Regions from separate parts of the Bradyrhizobium sp. Mp27 genome, predicted to be linked through region 2. Evidence: predicted binding sites of a transcription regulator. Region 2 holds the regulator's gene; the other holds the start of a gene.
The links. Region 2 encodes PhoB, which activates phosphate uptake and scavenging genes when phosphate is short. Its sites were predicted from a motif close to TGTCATNNANCTGTCAT; they were not measured.
Positions count from the first base shown of each region.

Region 1: a site for PhoB is predicted at 2,530-2,546, ahead of QJT78_RS10115 (inorganic phosphate transporter). Genes of this name have one in related genera too.

Region 1 covers NZ_JASAUS010000012.1:14,409-24,361, forward strand. Annotated here, with positions in the region: gene QJT78_RS10110 (M20 aminoacylase family protein) at 1-775, shown strand, start outside; gene QJT78_RS10115 (inorganic phosphate transporter) at 852-2,480, opposite strand; gene QJT78_RS10120 (UdgX family uracil-DNA binding protein) at 2,589-4,031, opposite strand; gene QJT78_RS10125 (putative DNA modification/repair radical SAM protein) at 4,031-5,266, opposite strand; gene QJT78_RS10130 (DNA repair protein) at 5,430-6,230, shown strand; gene QJT78_RS10135 (DNA polymerase Y family protein) at 6,133-7,719, shown strand; gene QJT78_RS10140 (error-prone DNA polymerase) at 7,716-9,953, shown strand, end outside.
Region 2 covers NZ_JASAUS010000003.1:43,279-53,231, reverse strand. Annotated here, with positions in the region: gene pstB (phosphate ABC transporter ATP-binding protein PstB) at 1-429, shown strand, start outside; gene phoU (phosphate signaling complex protein PhoU) at 441-1,157, shown strand; gene phoB (phosphate regulon transcriptional regulator PhoB) at 1,172-1,879, shown strand; gene QJT78_RS03195 (GcrA family cell cycle regulator) at 2,114-2,626, opposite strand; gene QJT78_RS03190 (aspartate aminotransferase family protein) at 3,083-4,291, shown strand; gene argF (ornithine carbamoyltransferase) at 4,291-5,214, shown strand; gene QJT78_RS03180 (Hsp33 family molecular chaperone) at 5,468-6,475, shown strand; gene apaG (Co2+/Mg2+ efflux protein ApaG) at 6,713-7,105, opposite strand; gene QJT78_RS03170 (OpgC domain-containing protein) at 7,286-8,551, shown strand; gene QJT78_RS03165 (lipolytic enzyme) at 8,551-9,330, shown strand; gene QJT78_RS03160 (SGNH/GDSL hydrolase family protein) at 9,343-9,953, shown strand, end outside.

The DNA of each region.
Region 1 (9,953 bases), on a different contig from region 2:
GGTGATCTTCCAGCCGGCCGAGGAGGGCGGCGCCGGCGGCGCAGCCATGGTCAAGGACGGCCTGATGGAGCGTTTCGGCATCGAGCAGGTCTACGGCATGCACAACGGCCCGGGCATTCCGATCGGCTCGTTCGCGATCCGGCCGGGCCCGATCATGGCGGCGACCGACGAGGTCGACATCATGATCGAGGGCCTCGGCGGCCACGCCGCGCGTCCGCACAAATGCGTCGATTCCGTGCTGGTCGGCGCGCAGTTGATCACCGCGCTGCAGTCGATCGTCGCCCGCAGCGTCGATCCCCTGGAATCGGCCGTGATCTCGATCTGCGAATTCCACGCCGGCAACGCCCGTAACGTCATTCCGCAGACTGCGACGCTGAGGGGCACCATCCGCACGTTATCGCCGGAGGTGCGCAAGCTGGTCGAGAAGCGCGTGCACGAAGTGGTGGCGGGCGTCGCACAGATCACCGGCGCCAAGATCGACCTGCACTACAAGCGCAACTACCCTGTCGTGAACAACCACGCCGCGGAGACCGAGGTGGCGCGGCGCATCGCCAGGAACGTTGCCGGCGAGGCCAATGTGCACGAGATGCCGCCGCTGATGGGCGGCGAGGATTTCGCCTACATGCTGGAAGCGCGGCCCGGCGCGTTCATCTTCTGCGGCAACGGCGACAGCGCCGGCCTGCATCACCCCGCCTACAATTTCAACGACGAGGCGATCGTGTTCGGCACGTCCTATTGGGTCAAGCTGGTCGAGGAGTCGCTCGCGGCGTCTTAACGCCGAACCCCGAAGCACAAACGAAAAGGGCCCGTGCATCGCACGGGCCCTTTGTCTTTGAGGCGCGTGATCGGCTTTAGAAGATCCGCGAGAAGATCACATACAGCGTGGCCGACAGCGCGATCGCGCAGGGCAGCGTCAGCACCCAGGCCATCAGCAGATTGCGGATGGTCGCCATCTGCAGGCCCGAGCCGTTCGCGGCCATGGTGCCGGCGACACCCGACGACAGCACGTGTGTGGTCGAGACCGGCAGGCCGAACACGTCGGCGGCGCCGATCGTGGCGGCGGCGACGAGCTCGGCCGAGGCGCCCTGCGCGTAGGTGAGATGGGTCTTGCCGATCTTCTCACCGACCGTGACGACGATGCGCTTCCAGCCGACCATGGTGCCGAGACCGAGCGCGATCGCGACCGCCACCTTCACCCAGGTCGGGATGAACTTGGTGGCGCTATCGAGCCCGCCCTTGTAGGCGTTCAAGGTTGCGACCTCTTCCTTGTTGAGGTCGTTTTCCTTGTCCTTCATCAGGAAGCGGATCGCTTCCGAGGTCAGGTACATGTCGTTACGGGTGTTGCCGACCACTTCCGCCGGTACCTTGTTGAGCGAGCCGTATTTCGCGACCTGGTCGCCGACATCCTTCACCAGCACCGACAGCGAGGGGTAGGTGCCTTCGCTGATGTGGTGCGAGGTGATGTACTGCGTCACCGCAGGACGGGGATCGCCGATGATCGAGTGACCAGCGCCCTTGGCCGCGATCACCTTGGAGGCGGCCTCCGAGACCTTCTGGAACTGGGCGACCTGGCTCTCCGGCAGCGCGCGGTTGAGCGCGTAGGCCGTCGGCACGGTGCCGATCAGGATCAGCATGATCAGGCCCATGCCCTTCTGGCCGTCGTTCGAGCCGTGGGCGAAGCTGACGCCGGTGCAGGTTGCGATCAGCAGGCCGCGGATCCAGAGCGGCGGCGCCTTGTTGCCTTCGGGCGCGGCGTACAGGGCGGGGTTGCGCACGATGAACTTGAGCAGCAGCAGCAGCACGGCGGCGCAGATGAAGCCGAACAGCGGCGACAGCAGGAGCGCGTAGCCGATCTCGGTGGCCTTGCTCCAGTCGACGCCCGAGGTGCCGTCGCGGCCGCGCATCACGGCGTTGGCAATGCCGACGCCGATGATCGAGCCGATCAGCGTGTGCGAGGAGGAGGCGGGCAGGCCGAAATACCAGGTACCGAGGTTCCAGATGATCGCGGCGATCAGCAGTGCGAACACCATCGCGAAGCCGGCGCTGGAGCCGACCTGGAGGATCAGCTCGACCGGCAGCAGCGAGACGATGCCGAAGGCGACCGCGCCGGAGGAGAGCAGCACGCCGAGGAAGTTGAAGAAGCCCGACCACATTACCGCGAATTCGGCCGGCAGCGAATGGGTGTAGATCACGGTCGCCACCGCGTTGGCGGTGTCGTGGAAGCCGTTGACGAATTCGAAGCCGAGCGCGATCAGCAGCGCGACGAACAGGAGAATGTAGGGCAGGAAGGTCGTCACCTTCGTGCCGGTCGCGTTGACGTCGACATAGATGCTGTAGGCGACGAACAGCAGGCCTGCGGCAAGGATGCCGAAGAACAAGATCATCGTGAGCGGGTTAAAACCCTTGTCGAGATTGGGCCTGGATGCCGGCTGGACAGGCGTCGGATCGCCTACCGCACGGTCGAATGCAACATCTGTCATTTTTGGACGCCCCTTAACTAATTTGAAGGGGCTATTGTCCGCGATGGATTTGAAGGCTGGATGACAACTGCGTCGTAAAGTCGCTTTCCCTCCAGTATTTGCCAGTATTTAGGCGGCGCGCGGGGCTTTCTTCTGCAAGCCGGCGGCAATCTTCAGGTCTTCGACAAAGCGCTGATATTCCAGCACTTTGGCTTCCGGATCGGGGAGTCGCAGCAGATAGGACGGGTGCACCGTCACCAGTGCCTTGCGTCCCTCGGGCAGATCTATGAGCCGGCCACGGGTCTTGCCGATCGGGGTGATCTTGCCCAACACGCTTTGCGCGGCAGTGGCGCCCATCGCCACGATGAGCTCGGGCTGGATTGCCGAAACTTCCCGCTCGTACCATTGCCGGCACGCCCGGATCTCCGGCGTTGCCGGCTTCTGGTGCAGACGGATCTTTCCGCGCGGCACGAATTTGAAGTGCTTGACCGCGTTGGTGACGTAGACCTTGTTGCGGTCGACGCCGGCTTCCTGAAGCGCCCGATCGAGCATCTGGCCGGCCGGGCCGACGAACGGATGGCCGGCGAGGTCTTCCTTGTCGCCGGGCTGCTCGCCGACCAGCATGATGGTCGCATCTTTCGGGCCCTCGCCGAACACGGTCTGCGTCGCGTCCTTGTAGAGCGGGCAGGCGCGGCAGTGCGCGGCCTCCTCGCGGAGCGCTTCGAGATCGTCGGCAGCCAGCTTGCGTGGCATCGGAGCCTCCGGCCGCTTCTGGGGCTTGTGCGGATCGGTTGCGGCATTGGCGATCATGGCGCCGGTCATGCGCTCGGCGTCCTCGATCAAGGGCTTAATGATCGACGCCTCGGGCAGGTTCCTCCAGTATTTCTTTGGCATCTCCGTCTGCATTGCCTTCACCTTCAGCCGCGCCGGATTGAAGATGCTGGCGTAGTAGCGCCGCCAGGTTTCCTCCAGCCGGTCTTCGCCGGGTGCTTCGCTCTTGCTCACGCCCGACGTGAACGAGAGCGCGTGGCCATCCCAATGCGCACACAGATCGGGTGTCAGGATCGACCAGGGCATGTCGGCGAAGCGCTTGGCGAAGAACGGCGCGGCAAGCTCGACGATGTGATGCTCCGGCTCGAACCAGGCGACGTAATGCGCTGCGCGCTCGCGTCCGATCTCGCGGAAGCGCACGAAGGCATGCATCTTGTGCTCGTCGCGATGAACCGCTCGTGCCATCGCCGTGACCTGCGCGACATCGGGATCGGTCGCGACCTCGATGAGATCGTGATTGTCCTTCAATCGCCAGAGCAGGCGATAGAGGATCGCAAAGCGCTCGGGATCACGATGCAGGATCGCGGCCTTGGCGAGCTCGACGAATTTTGCCGACACATTGAAGGTGCCATCATTCACCTCAAGTATCGGAGACGGGGAGGGCGGTGCGAACAACTCGGCTTCGCCGCCTTGTACGGTCCAGATGACATCGGTTGGCTGCACATGATGCAGCACGAGCGACCGCGCGGCTTTGCGCCAGCCGTCGAAATCGGTTTCGGTGTCGAGGGTGATGTACTGCATCAGAAGCCAAACCCCAGTTGTGTCGCCTTCGGCTTGAACCGTTCGATCAGCCGCGCCTCGTCGAGGCGTTGCGGCGCGGGCCGGTGATCGCTGAGGACGATGAAAGGCAGCGCCTTGTTGCGGGGCACATGCAGCCGCGCGAGATCGGAGAGGCGGATCGTGGTGGTGCGCCGTGTCGCGATGATGCGTTCGACCGCCTTGGTGCCGAAGCCGGGCACGCGCAACAGCTCCTCGCGGCTGGCGCGGTTGACGTCGAGCGGGAAGCGGTCGCGATGGCGCAGCGCCCAGGCGAGCTTCGGATCGATGTCGAGCGGCAGCATCGCGCTGTCGTCGACGATCTCCGCAACGTCGAAACCGTAGAACCGCATCAGCCAGTCGGCCTGGTAAAGCCGGTGCTCGCGCAGCAGCGGCGGCTGTACCAGAGGCAAAGCGTGGCTGGCATCGGGGATCGGGCTGAAGGCGGAGTAGTAGACGCGCCGCAGCCGGTATGAGCCGTAGAGATTGGCACTGGTGTGCAGGATGGTGTGATCGGAGGCCGCGTCGGCGCCGACGATCATCTGCGTGCTCTGTCCGGCCGGTGCAAAACGCTGCGGCCTCGCCTTCGTCTTTGTGCTGCGGTTTTCCTCGGCCTCGTCGAGTTTCAGCCGCAGCCGGCCCATGGTGCGGCGGATCGCGCGCACATCCTTTTCCGGTGCGTATTGCTGCAGGCTCGTCTCCTGGGGCATCTCGATGTTGATGGAGAGACGGTCGGCATATTTGCCGGCTTCCGCGATCAGCGCGTCGTCGGCCTCGGGAATGGTCTTGAGATGGATGTAGCCGCGGAAGTGATGCTCCTCGCGCAGCTTTCGCGCGACGCTGACCACCTGCTCCATGGTGTAGTCGGGACTGCGGATGATGCCGGAGGAGAGAAACAGGCCCTCGATGTAATTGCGCCGGTAGAAGTCGAGCGTGAGCTTGACCACCTCGTCGATGGTGAATCGGGCACGCGGCACGTTGGAAGAGGCGCGGTTGACGCAATAAAGGCAGTCGTAATTGCAGGCATTGGTCAGGAGCACTTTGAGCAGCGAGATGCAGCGTCCGTCCGGCGCGTAGGAATGGCAGATGCCCATGCCCGGCGCGGTCGAGCCCATGCCCTTGCCGTCGCTGGAATCCCGCTTCTCGGTGCCGCTGGAGGCGCACGACGCGTCGTATTTGGCGGCATCAGCCAGAATCTCCAGCTTGCGTTGTACGTCCATCGTGGAATCCCTTTGATTCAGCTTACGAATCCGGATGAGCACCAATTCGATTGACTCCCCGGCCGCTGTTAGCTTTATATTAGAACATATCATGAACAAATGAGCCAGCCGCAGGTTCTTATTTTTGAGAACCTCGGCAATCACCTCTGAAGGAGCGGCGTATATGAGCGGCGCACGGATGAACGCGCTTGCGACCTTGCGCGGCCAGATCGAGCGCATCGAGACGGCGGAGGTCGTGCATCAGCACGATCGCGTCGCGCTCGGCCACGGCGAGGTCGACAGCGCGCTGAAGGGCGGGCTCGCGCGCGCGGTGATCCACGAGGTGTTTTGCGAGGGCCGGCAGGGAACCGCCGCGACGGGTTTTGTCATGGGACTTGCGGGGCGTGTCTCGCGGCGCCGGCCGCTGCTGTGGGTGCGGCAGGATTTTTCGGAACTCGAGACCGGCGCGCTGTCGATGAGCGGGCTTGCCGAGATCGGTCTCGATCCGCGCCGCGTGGTGATGGTGCGCGCCGCCGATGCCGAGAGCGCGTTGCGGACCTCGGCCGATGCGCTCGCCTGCGACGCGCTTGGCGCCGTCGTGCTCGAGCTCTGGGGTGAGACGCGGCAATTCGATCTCGTGGCGAGCCGCAAGCTGACGCTGGCCGCGCAATCGTCCGGTGTCACCGGCCTGATGTTGCGGATGGCGGCGCCGCCGCTGCCCTCGACCGCGGAGACGCGATGGATGCTGCGCGCGGCGCATTCGCCGCCGGGCCCGGCTTCAATGCCTGCGGCGCCTTGGAGCTCCTGGGGCGCGCCGCGCTTCGATGCGGAGCTGTTGCGCAATCGTCATGGCCCGTGCGGCCGGTGGATCATGGAATGGAAATGTGATGAGTGCCAGTTCTCTGAACCGTCGGCGTATCCTCAGCCTGTGGCTGCCACGCCTGCCCATCGATCGGATTCAGCGGTTCTTCGGCGCGCTGGGTAAGGCCAATGATCCGAGCATCGTTGTCATCAAGGACAACAATGCGCTGGTGATCCATGCGCTCAATGAAGCCGCCGAGCGCCTCGGCTTGCACATCGGCCAGCCCCTGGCCAATGCACGGGCGATGTGTCCGGACTTGAAAGTGTTCGACGCCGATGTCGTGGCCGATGCGAAGACGCTCAGCGACGTCGCCGACTGGTGCGACCGCTTCACGCCGCTGGTGGCGCTCGATCCGCCGCACGGGCTGTTTCTGGACATCACCGGCTGCGCGCATCTGTTCGGCGGCGAGGCTGCATTGTTGCAGACCTTCGTCCGCGCGCTCGCCTGTCAGGGTTTTGCCGTCAGCGCGGCGATCGCCGGCACCTCGGTCTGTGCGCGCACGCTGACGCGGCAGGCCTCCGGCACCATCGTCGCCGATGGCGGGGAGGCGGCGGCGATCAGCCGGCTGCCGGTATCCGCGCTCGGTGCGGGCGAGGCCATCACCACTGGTCTGCGCCGCGCCGGCCTGAAAACCATCGGCGATGTCGCCTCGCGCGAGCCGCATGAGATCACGGCGCGGTTCGGCGCGCGGTTCTCGACGCTGCTCGCGCATGCGCAGGGGCATGGCGATGCCCCGATCAATCCGCGCAAACCGCTGCCGGATTACATCGTGGAGAAGCGCTTTGCCGAACCGATCGCCACCGACACCATGATCGCGATGACGCTGTCGCGGCTCGCCGATACGTTGATCGCGTCCATGGAAAAGCAGGGCAAGGGCGCGCGGCGCTTGGAAGCCGCCTTCTTTCGCACCGATGGCGTGGTGCGCGCGATCATGGTCGAGACCGGGCGGCCGGTGACGCAAAGCAAAGTCATCGACCGGCTGTTTCGTGAACGCCTCGATGCGCTCGCCGATCCGCTGGATCCCGGCTTCGGTTTCGACATGGTGCGGCTGTCGGCAAGCCGCACCGAGATCGTGGTGCAGGAGCAGCGCGATCTCGACGCCCATGTCCACGACAATGACGAACTCGCCGCGCTGATCGACCGCATCGCCGCGCGCATCGGCGGAAAGCGCGTCGTCGTGCATTTGCCGCAAGACACCCATATCCCGGAATGTGCGGTGCTGGCCGCGCCTGCCCAGCACCATCTCGCTGTGGCCATGCAGGCCGAATGGCCGGCGCGCGCCGAGAGCGAGCCGCCACTGCGCCCCCTGCGGCTGTTCGACAGACCGGAACCGATCAAGGTGCCGTTCGCGACCGTGCCGGACGGCCCGCCGCATCAATTCACCTGGCGACGCGCGCTGCATGCGGTGGTGCGGGTGGAAGGGCCTGAACGTATCGCGATGGAATGGTGGCGGCAGGACGGCAAGCAATTGACGCGGGATTATTTCCGTATCGAGGACGCCGAAGGCCTGCGCTTCTGGATCTTCCGCGACGGTCTTTACGAAGGAGAGGTGTTCGACGACGAAGGCAAACCCATTCCCCCCAACTGGTATGTGCACGGCCTCTTCGCATGACCACGCCCGCTTATGCCGAGATCGGCATCACCACCAATTTCTCCTTCCTGCGCGGCGGCTCGGATCCGCGCGCCTATGTGCATCAGGCGAGCATCCTCGGCATTCCCGTGATCGGCATTGCCGACCACAACACGCTCGCCGGCGTGGTGCGCGCCTACAAGGAGCTCGACAATGACAAGGTGCTGCACAAGCCGAAATTGCTGATCGGCGCGCGCATCGTCTTCATCGACGGTACGCCCGACATTTTGGTCTATCCGCGCGACCGCGCCGTCTATGGCCGGCTGTGTCAGCTCCTCACCAGAGGCAAGCGCGGCGACGACATCACGCGGATCGAGAAGGGCGAATGCCGTCTCACCTTCGGTGATCTTCTTGAGTTTGCGGAAGGCCAGCTCCTGGTCCTGACGCTGCCGCATCGCTTCGAGCCCGCGCAGGCGCTGGATGTTCTCGCCAAGCTTAAGGACAGCCGCGCCGAGGGCGTGTGGCTGGCGGCGAGCCTGGTCTATCGCGGCGACGACCGCCGCCGCCTGGCGCGGCTCGATGATCTCGCCGCCAAAGCAAACGTGCCGCTGCTCGCGACCAACGAGGTGCTCTATCACCACCCCGGCCGCCGTCCGCTCCAGGACGTGCTGACCTGCATCCGGGAAAAGACCACGATCGAGGCGGTCGGACGGAAGCTCGAAGCCAATGCCGAGCGCTTCCTGAAGACGCCACGCGAAATGTCGCGGCTGTTCCGCGATTTTCCCGAGGCGATCGCGGAGACCATGCGCTTTGCGGGCAAGATCGATTTCACGCTCGACCAGCTCAAATACCAGTATCCGGACGAGCCGGTGCCGCGAGGCAAGACCGCACAAGGGCATCTGGAGGATCTGACCTGGGCGGGCGTGCAGACATATTTCGGCGGCAACATCGATGACAAGCTTCGCGCGACCCTGAAGAAAGAGCTCGCGCTGATCGCAGAGCTGAAATACGCGCACTACTTCCTCACCGTGCACGACATCGTGCATTATGCGCGCAGCCAGAACATCCTGTGCCAGGGGCGGGGATCGGCGGCGAACTCAGCGGTCTGCTACGTGCTCGGCATCACCTCCGTTAATCCGACCAGCGTCGATCTCCTGTTCGAGCGCTTCATCTCCAAGGAGCGGCTGGAGCCGCCTGACATCGACGTCGATTTCGAGCATTCTCGGCGCGAGGAGGTGATGCAATATGTCTATCGCCGCTACGGCCGCCACCGCGCCGCGATCATCGCCACCGTCATCCATTACCGCCCGCGCAGCGCCATCCGCGACGTCGGCAAGGCGCTGGGCCTGACCGAGGACGTCACTGCCGCGCTTGCCGACACCGTCTGGGGCAGCTGGGGCAAGGGCCTCAACGACATGCAGGTCAGGCAGGCCGGGCTCGATCCCAGCAATCCCATGATCAACCTCGCGGTAGAGCTCGCGACCGAGCTGATCGAATTCCCGCGCCATCTCTCCCAGCATGTCGGCGGCTATGTGCTGACGCAGGACCGGCTCGACACCTATGTGCCGATCGGCAATGCCGCGATGGACGACCGCACCTTCATCGAATGGGACAAGGACGACGTCGACGCACTCAACATGATGAAGGTCGACGTGCTTGCGCTGGGGATGCTGACCTGCATCCGGAAATGTTTTGATTTGATCGACCACCACAAGGGCGAACGCTGGGTGCTGGCGAGCGTCCCGCAGGACGATCCCAAGGTTTACGACATGCTGTGTGACGGGGAGTCGCTCGGCGTGTTCCAGGTCGAGAGCCGCGCGCAGATGAACATGCTGCCGCGCCTGAAGCCGCGGACCTTCTACGATCTCGTCATCGAAGTCGCGATCGTACGCCCCGGGCCGATCCAGGGCGACATGGTGCATCCGTATCTGCGACGGCGGAACGGCCAGGAGAAGGTGAGTTATCCCTCGCCATCACCCGAGCACGGTCCCGCGGACGAGCTCTACAAGGTGCTGCACAAGACAAAAGGCGTGCCCTTGTTCCAGGAGCAAGCCATGCGCATCGCGATCGAGGCGGCAAAATTCACCTCCGAAGAGGCTAACGGCCTGCGCCGCTCGATGGCGACCTTCCGCAATGTCGGCACCATCGGCCAATACGAGGAGAAGCTGATCGGCAACATGGTCGCGCGCGGCTACGATCCCAATTTTGCGAGAAGCTGCTTTGACCAGATCAAGGGCTTTGGCTCCTACGGTTTCCCGGAGAGCCACGCCGCGAGC
Region 2 (9,953 bases):
CGTCTCTACGAGAAGATCTCGAAGTCCGAGATGGACGACCGCGTCGAGAAGGCGCTGCGCGGCGGCGCGCTGTGGAACGAGGTCAAGGACAAGCTTAACGCCTCCGGCCTGTCGCTCTCCGGCGGCCAGCAGCAGCGCCTCTGCATCGCCCGCACGGTCGCAGTGCGGCCTGAGGTGATCTTGTTCGACGAGCCCTGCTCGGCGCTCGACCCGATCTCGACCGCCAAGGTCGAGGAGCTGATCCAGGAGCTGTCCGAGAACTACACGATCGCGATCGTCACCCACAACATGCAGCAGGCGGCGCGCGTCTCCGACAAGACCGCCTTCATGTATCTCGGCGAGCTGATCGAGTTCGACGACACCAGCAAGATCTTCACGTCGCCGACCGACCGGCGCACGCAGGATTACATCACCGGCCGGTTCGGCTGAGGAGACGGAACATGGGTTCTGAACATACCGCAAAGGCCTTCGACACCGACCTCCAGGAGCTCACGCGCCTAGTCGCCGAGATGGGCGGCATCGCCGAGCGCATGATCGTCGATTCCGTCGACGCGCTGATCCGCCGCGACGTCGCGCTCGGCCAGCGCGTCGTCACCATCGACACCGAGCTCGACGCGCTCCAGAAGAAGATCGAGGAGCGCGCCGTGCTCACCATCGCGCGCCGCCAGCCGATGGCGGTGGATCTGCGCGAGATCGTCGGCGCCATGCGCGTCGCGACCGATCTCGAGCGGATCGGCGACCTCGCCAAGAACATGGGCAAGCGCGTCGCGGCGCTGGAGACGGATTTTCATCCGCTCAAGCTGTTCCGCGGCCTGGAGCACATGACCGACCTCGTGCAGCAGCAGGTCAAGTCGGTGCTGGACGCCTATGCCGCGCACGATCTGCCGGCGGCGATGGCGGTGTGGAAGGGCGACGAGGAAGTCGACGCCATCTGCACCTCGCTGTTCCGCGAGCTGCTCACCTACATGATGGAGGATCCGCGCAACATCTCGTTCTGCATCCATCTGATGTTCTGCGCCAAGAACATCGAGCGCATCGGTGACCACGCCACCAACATCGCCGAGACCGTGTTCTACATGATCGAGGGCCAGGCGATCACCGACAAGCGGCCGAAGGGCGACATGACGACCTTCGCCACGACGGTCCCGAACACTTAAGGAGCTACGACACCATGGGCGCACGCATTATGGTGGTTGAGGACGAGGAAGCTCTCACCGAGCTTCTCCGCTACAACCTCGAAGGCGACGGCTATGACGTCGAGACGGTGATGCGCGGCGACGATGCCGACACCCGCCTCAAGGAGCATATCCCCGATTTGATCGTGCTCGACTGGATGCTGCCGGGCCTCTCCGGCATCGAGCTGTGCCGGCGGCTGCGCACCCGGCCCGAGACCAAGCAGCTCCCGATCATCATGCTCACCGCGCGCGGCGAGGAGAGCGAGCGGGTGCGGGGTCTTGCGACCGGCGCCGACGACTACATCGTCAAGCCGTTCTCGGTGCCGGAGCTGCTGGCACGCGTGAAGGGCCTGCTCAGGCGCGCCAGCCCGGAGCGGCTCGCCACGGTGCTCGCCTATGGCGACATCGAGCTCGACCGCGACAAGCGCCGCGTGGCGCGCTCGGGCCGGCCGATCGATCTCGGCCCGACCGAATATCGCCTGCTGGAGTTCTTTCTCGAGCATCCCGGCCGCGTGTTCTCGCGCGAGCAGCTGCTCGACAGCGTCTGGGGCCGTGACATCTACATCGACGAGCGCACCGTCGACGTCCATATCGGCCGCCTACGCAAGCTGCTCAATCTCGGCCGCGAGCAGGACCCGATCCGCACCGTCCGCGGCGCGGGCTACGCACTGGACGATCGCTTTGCGAAGGCGGAGCAGGCGTAAGGGGTTGCTGTGGCAGACGTGATTTAGCGGGCTGCCACAGCATCCTCGATGTCGTCCCTGCGTTCGCAGGGACCCATAACCACAGGGAGTGGTTTGGCGACGACTCGGAGTGATCATCCCGCGCAATAACTACGCGCCGGGATTATGGGTCCCTGCGTTCGCAGGGACGACACCGAGTGAGTTGAGCCGTCATCGCGTGACGGCGCCGTCTTCGTAGTCAGCTAATCCGATACCTCAGCGCGGACCAGGCTTCGCCGGCGCGCGCCGGCGATCCGCCGCGGGCTGATACGCCACGCGCGAGTGCTGGGCGCAGTAGGGCAGGCCGGAGAGCGCCTTGCCGCCGCAGAAGAAGAAATCCGGGCTCGAGGGATCGCCGACCGGCCAGTGGCAGGTGGCCTCGTTCAGCTCCAGCAGCGACAGCCGCTGGCTCATAGGCACGACGTTGTCGTAGGTGACCGGTTCGGCCTCGACCTCGACTTCGAAGGCTTGCGCCAGCGCGGTGTTGCCGCGTGCGATCGGGCGGGTCACCCGCATCATGTGCTGGGCGGGGCGCGCCTTGCGCGGCCGCGGCGCTGCCGATGAAGGGCTCTTGGCGCGGCCCGACAGGCCGAGCCGGTGCACTTTGCCGATCACGGCATTGCGGGTCACATTGCCGAGTTCAGCGGCGATCTGGCTGGCCGAAAGTCCGGCCTCCCAGAGCTTTTTCAGCTGCTCGACGCGATCATCCGACCAGGTCAAAACGGTCATTGCACCCTTTCCTTCGCCGGCGCCTGCCATCCTGGCGGCCGCACGGCGAATGCCTAAGCTTCGAAAAACCCGTGCCGCCAGAATCCCTTAAGGCTCGCCGGGCGCACCAGATGCGCCCGAACGCTTACGCCGGTACATGAGGACTTAGAGGATCAGAACTGCTGCACGAGATGTCGTATCTGACAAGCCAAACGCTACAATATGGCGTGACTCACGCGCAAGAGTCCGCCGACTCGCTTCCACATGTTCCGTGGCGGAAACACGCAAAATCGCCACCGCAAGACTACGGATTCTGCGTTTCGTGAGGCTTTCCGGGCGGCATTGACACCGGTTTCACCAAGCATAAGATAGTGATACGTGCCGCCCTTAAAAGGCGGCACGTTTCGTTTTCCGGGCCGGTCAATGGTGCGTTGCGCAATGCACGCTCACACCGTCCGCAACATTCAAGTGATCGTCATGACTAACAGCGCAGCGCCGCATTTGCTCCCCGTTTTCGCCAGGGCCGACCTCGGTTTCGAGCGCGGCGAAGGCTGCTGGCTGATTGCGACAAATGGCGATCGCTATCTCGATTTCACCTCGGGCGTGGCGGTGAATGCGCTCGGCCATGCTCATCCTGCGTTGGTCAAGGCGTTGCAGGAGCAGGCCACCAAGCTCTGGCACATGTCGAACCTGTTCCAGAGCCCGGACGGCGAGAAGCTTGCCGCGCGTCTGTGCAACGAAAGCTTCGCGGACTTCGTGTTCTTCTGCAATTCCGGCGCCGAAGCGCTGGAAGGTGTGATCAAGCTGGTCCGCCATCATCACTTCTCCAAGGGTCATCCGGAACGTTATCGCATCATCACCTTCGAAGGCGCCTTCCACGGCCGCACGCTGGCAACGCTCGCCGCGACCGGTTCGGCAAAATATCTCGAAGGGTTTGGCCCGCCGATGGACGGCTTCGACCAGGTCCCGCATGGCGATATCGAAGCCATCAAGAAGGCGATCGGTCCGCAGACCGCCGGCATCCTGATCGAGCCGATCCAGGGCGAGGGCGGCGTGCGTTCGGCAACGCCCGCCTTCCTGCGGGCGTTGCGCCAGCTCTGCGACGAGAAGGGCCTGCTGCTCGCGTTCGACGAGGTGCAGACCGGCATGGGCCGCACCGGCGATCTGTTCGCGCATCGCCGCACCGGCGTCACGCCTGACGTGATGTCGCTGGCCAAAGCGCTCGGTGGCGGCTTCCCGATCGGCGCGGTGCTGGCGACCGCGGACGCGGCTGCCGGCATGGGGCCCGGCTCGCACGGCTCGACCTTCGGCGGCAATCCGCTCGCGATCTCGGCTGCCAACGCCGTGCTCGACGTCATGCTCAAGCCCGGCTTCTTCGACCACGTGCAGAAGATGTCGCTGCTGCTCAAGCAGAAGCTTGCCTCCGTGATCGATCGTTATCCCGACATCGTCAGCGAAGTGCGCGGCGAAGGCCTTCTGATCGGCATCAAGGCCGTGGTGCCGTCAGGTGATCTCGGCGCGGCATTGCGCAACGAAAAATTGCTCACGGTCGGCGCCGGCGACAATGTCGTGCGCTTCCTGCCGCCCTTGATCGTCACCGAAGCCGAGATCGAGGACAGCGTCGGACGGCTCGAGCGTGCCTGCGCCGCGATCTCGTCCAGTCAGACCAAGCGGGCGGCAAGCTGATGAGCAAGTCCCCGAAGCACTTTCTGGATATCAACGAGCTCCCGTTGTCGGAGCTCAAGAGCATGCTCGCGGCCTCCTCCGCCATGAAGGCGAAGCAGAAAGCGCACCAGCCGGTGAAGCCGCTGGAAGGCAAGACGCTGGCGATGATCTTCGAGCGTCCCTCCACCCGCACCCGCGTCTCGTTCGATGTCGCCATGCGCCAGCTCGGTGGCGAGCCCATCATGCTGACCGGCGCCGAGATGCAGCTCGGCCGCGGCGAGACCATCGCCGACACGGCGCGCGTGCTGTCGCGCTATGTCGACGCCATCATGATCCGCATCCTCAATCACGAGGCCCTGCTGGAGCTGGCGGAATATGCGACGGTGCCTGTCATCAACGGCCTGACACGGCGCTCGCACCCTTGCCAGGTGATGGCCGACCTCATGACCTACGAAGAGCATCGCGGCCCGATCGAGGGCAGGACGGTGGCCTGGACCGGCGACGACAACAACGTGCTGGCGTCCTGGGCGCATGCCGCCGAGCGTTTCAAGTTCAAGCTCAATGTCGCGACGCCGCCGGAGCTTGCGCCGAAAAAGGTGATGCGGGACTTCATCAAGTCCACCGGCGCGCCGATCGTGCTCGGCACCGATCCCGAGGCCGCCGTGAAGGGCGCCGACTGCGTCGTCACCGACACCTGGGTGTCGATGGGCGACAAGGAAGGCGAGCACCGTCACAACGTGCTCAAGCCCTATCAGGTCAATTCGAAGCTGATGTCGCTGGCCAAGCCCGATGCGCTGTTCATGCATTGCCTGCCCGCCCATCGCGGCGAGGAAGTCACCGACGAGGTGATCGACGGCCCGCAATCGGTCGTGTTCGACGAGGCCGAAAACCGCCTGCATGCGCAGAAGGGCATTCTGGCCTGGTGCTTTGACGCGGTGAAGTAATCTCACTTGTAGCCCGGATGGAGCGCAGCGAAATCCGGGCTTGTGTCCGCAGTTGGAGTGGTCCCGGATTGCGCTACGCTCCATCCGGGCTAGGCGGGCTATCGCGTAATCCTGTGGCTATGGCTGCCGTATCAGCGCTTTGCGCGCCGGGACGACATCGAATTTGCAGGATCCTGTGCGATCATAAGTGCATCCGGAACACACCACCCTTGCGCCCCTTCCATTTCCGCCCTCCGACCCCAGATAAAGCGCCATGGTTTCCCAATCCCCTGACATGAATACCGGGCCCGAAGGCCCGGTTCGCGCACCATCAGCGGTTCCCATCGATGACGCCGTGCTGCCTTACGAGGTCGACGCACTCGACGTGCGCGGCCGCCTGGTGCGGCTCGGTCCCGCGCTCGACGAGATCCTGACCAAGCATGATTATCCCGCTGCCGTGGGCAAGCTGCTCGGTGAGGCCATCGTGCTGACGACGCTGCTCGGCTCGGCGCTGAAGTTCGAGGGCCGCTTCATCCTCCAGGCCCAGACCGACGGTCCGGTGTCGTTCCTGGTCGTCGACTACATGGCGCCGGATCGCCTGCGCGCCTATGCGCGCTACGATGCCGAGCGCCTCGGCGAGACCAAAGATTCCGGCGCGCTCCTCGGTAACGGTCATCTCGCCATGACCATCGACCAGGGTCCCGACATGAGCCGCTACCAGGGTCTGGTCGCGCTCGACGGTGGCAGCCTGGAAGATGCCGCCCACGAATATTTCCTGCGCTCCGAGCAGATCCCGACGCGCGTGCGCCTCGCGGTCGGCGAGGAGTGGCGCTCGAACGACGGCGGCAAGCATCGCTGGCGCGCCGGCGGCATGCTGATGCAGTTCCTGCCGAAGGCGCCCGAGCGCGCGCGTCAGGCCGATTTGCATCCCGGCGATGCGCCCGAAGGCGCGGAGGTGCATGCTGTCGCCGAAGACGACGCCTGGGTCGAGGCGCGTTCGCTGGTCGAGACCGTCGAGGACGTCGAGCTGATCGACCCCGAGCTCTCCGGCGAGCGGCTGCTGTTCCGCTTGTTCCACGAGCGCGGCGTGCGCGTGTTCAATCCGCTGGTCCTGAAGGCGCAATGCTCCTGCTCGCGCGACGCGGTTGGTGCGATGCTGAAGAGCTTCTCGCCCGACGACCGCGCCGCCATGGTCAAGGACGACAAGGTCGTCGTGACCTGCGAATTCTGCTCGTCGGTGTACCAGTTCACGCCGCACGAGGCGGGCGTGGAAGACGCGTAGGCATCGCATCCTCCGTCGTTGCAAGCCACACACTTGGTGTCATCGCCCGGCTTGACCGGGCGATCCAGTACTCCGAGACGGCTGTGATTGAGCCGAGAGGCTGCGGCGTACTGGATGCCCCGCCTGCCGCCTACGCTAAAGCTTCGGCGCCTCTAGACCTCAGCCCCGGCGAAGCCTTGGCGTAGCCGGGTCGCGGGGCATGACAGCTGCAAGTGTTGCGACGATCTCGGCGCGCCCCTAATTCAACACCCGCTTGTTGTCCGGGCTGTCCAGCGAGAACGTCGGCACGTCGATCTCGAAGCGTTCGCCGCTTTCGCTGACCATCTGGTAGCGGCCGGTCATGAAGCCCGAGGCGGTCGCGAGCGGCACGCCGGAGGTGTATTCGAAGCGCTCGCCGGGAGCCAGGGTCGGCTGCTCGCCGACGACGCCCTCGCCCCTGACCTCCTGCTGGCGGCCGGTGGCGTCGGTGATGATCCAGTGCCGCGTCTTCAGCTGCACGGTTTCGTCGCCGGAATTGGTGATGACGATGGTGTAGGACCAGAAATAGCGGGAGCGGTCAGCCGACGACTGCTCCGGAACAAAGTTCGGCTCGACGGTCACTTCGATCTGGCGGGTCACGGCGCGATACATGGCTGCCATCATAACGAAAACCCGGCCGGGAACCAACGCCCGCAGGCGGTTTTGGCGACATCGTGCCGCCAGAATTGCCGAGGAAGTAGACCCAATGTGATCCGGCCGCTTTGCGAGACGACGGCCGGGCCTGTACACTCCTTGATACGTCGCGATTTGCGGAAGGGTTTCGAACCCCCGATGACCATTGCCGACCAAGTGACGGGATCGACGATCGCGGGAACCGGCAAGCCTGCGGAGGCCAGACCTGCGGAGGCGAAGCCGCGCTCCGCCGCGCCGGCCATCACGCTGCCCGCCATCGGCGAGCGCGAGCTCCGGCTCGACCTGTTCCGCGGGCTCGCGCTGTGGCTGATCTTCGTCGACCATCTGCCGCCGAGCCTTTTGACCTGGTTCACGATCCGCAATTACGGCTTCAGCGACGCCACCGAGATCTTCATCTTCATCTCCGGCTATACCGCGGCGTTCGTCTACGGTCGTGCCATGCTCGAAAGCGGCTTCGTCGTCGCCACCGCGCGCATCCTGCGGCGCGTCTGGCAGATCTATGTCGCCCACGTCTTTCTGTTCACGATCTTCCTCGCCGAAATCTCCTATGTTGCGACCAGGTTCGAGAACCCGCTCTACACCGAAGAGATGGGCATCATGGATTTCCTCAAGCAGCCCGACGTCACGATCGTGCAGGCGCTGCTGCTGCGCTTTCGTCCGGTCAACATGGACGTGCTGCCGCTCTATATCGTGCTGATGCTGGCGCTGCCCTTGATCTTGTGGCTGATGAAATGGCGGCCCGACGTGACGCTCGGCCTCTCGGTCGTGCTCTACGCGGTGACCTGGGAATACGACCTCTATCTGTCGGCCTATCCGAACGGCTTCTGGGCGTTCAATCCCTTCGCCTGGCAATTGCTTTTCGTATTCGGTGCATGGTGTGCGCTCGGAGGTGCGCGACGCATGTCGCGCATCCTGGCGTCCCGCGTCACGATGTGGATATCGATCGTCTATCTGGTCGCGGCGTTCTACGTGACGCTGACCTGGTATGTGCCGCAGCTCTCCCACTTCATGCCGAAGCGGCTCGAGCAGTGGATGTATCCGATCGACAAGGCCGATCTCGACGTGCTGCGCTTCACGCATTTCCTGGCGTTCGCCGCACTCACCGTTCGCTTCCTGCCCCGGGAATGGCCGGGCCTGAAATCGCCCTGGCTGCGGCCGCTGATCCTCTGCGGCCAGCATTCCCTGGAGATCTTTTGTCTCGGCGTCTTCCTCGCCTTCGCCGGCCATTTCATCCTGGCCGAAGTCTCCGGCGGCGCAGCCATGCATGCGCTGATTAGTCTCTCCGGAATCCTGATCATGTGGGGCGTTGCATGGGTGATTTCGTGGTACAAGCGCGTGGCTGACAAGAGCGGTGCGAAAACCAAAAACGCCGTCGGCAACGCCGATCTGGCGGGAGGGGGCTGATGAAGGCGAAGGTTCTCCTGAGCCTGGTCCTGCTGTGCGGTAACCTCGCCGCGCCCCTGGCGCGCGCGGGCGATGCCGTGCCGGCTGTTCCGGCCGCGCCCCCGGCCTGCGAATTGCCATCCTATCTGCTCACCACTGAAAGCCAGCTTCCCCGGGTCGCCGATGCCATCAAGGCCGGCAAACCGCTCGAAATCCTGGTCATCGGCAGCCGCTCGACCACGATTCCGGCCTCGGAGGACAGCTCCTATCCGGCGCGCATGCAGGCCATCCTGCAGGACAGGCTGCTGCCGTCGGAGATCGTGCACGTCTCCGTAGAAATACAGAGCAAGAAGACGGCCGAGGAGGCGGCCGCCACTTTCGTTAAGCTGATGGAAGCAAAAAGGCCTACTTTGGTCATCTGGCAGACCGGGACTGTGGATGCTATCCGAGCGATTGATCCCGATGATTTTCGCGGGGCGGTGACCGAAGGGGTTTCCGCACTGCAAAAAGCGGGGGCTGACGTCGTGTTGATGAACTTGCAGTACAGCCCGCGTACCGAAACCATGATCTCGGTGCCGCCCTATCTCGACAATATGCGGGTGGTGGCGCAGGAGCATGACATCCCGCTGTTCGACCGTTTCGCGATCATGCGGCAGTGGAATGATCAGGGTCAGTTCGACCTGTTCAGCCCGTCCCGCGGGCCAGAGCTGGCGAAGCAGGTCCACGATTGCCTTGGCCGGGCGTTGGCACAGTTCGTGATCGACGCAGCCCATCTAGGGCCGGCCCAGCAGCAAAATTGAGGTCTAGCGTTAATGAGTTCTCTCCGCCCTTTTTGGTTGACGCCATGGCTGGCTGCGCCCGCGGCGGCTCTGCTGTTGCTGACGCCGGTGTCGCTGGCACCAGTGCAGGCGCAGGCCACGCAGGCAACGCCCGCGCCGCAGCAGGCCGCTAGTCCGGCTTCCGCTTCACCCTCCCAGACCACCGTCGCCGCGACGTCCCACGAGCAGCGCGGCGTGACCGCCCGCGCGATCGACAAGGTGAAGCAGGTGGCGAAATCCGCCGGGGACATTTTCAGCCGCGTGCCCTGCCTCACGCCGAAGGGTAGCTCGAAGACGATGGGCTCGCTGCCGCATGTCGCGGGCAAGCTCGTCGCCGGCAAACCCGTCGTGATCGTCGCGTTCGGCTCGTCGTCGACGGCAGGCTATGGCGCGAGCTCGCCCGATTTCAACTATCCGAACCGTCTTGCCGCGCAGCTCCGCCGGCAACATCCGACCGCCGACATCACCGTCATCAACGCCGGCGTCGGCGGCGAGGACGCGCCCGAGATGATGAAGCGCCTCCAGAAGGAGGTGATCGACGTGCATCCGGATCTCGTGATCTGGCAGGTCGGCACCAATGCGGTGCTGCGCAATCTCGATCCCGG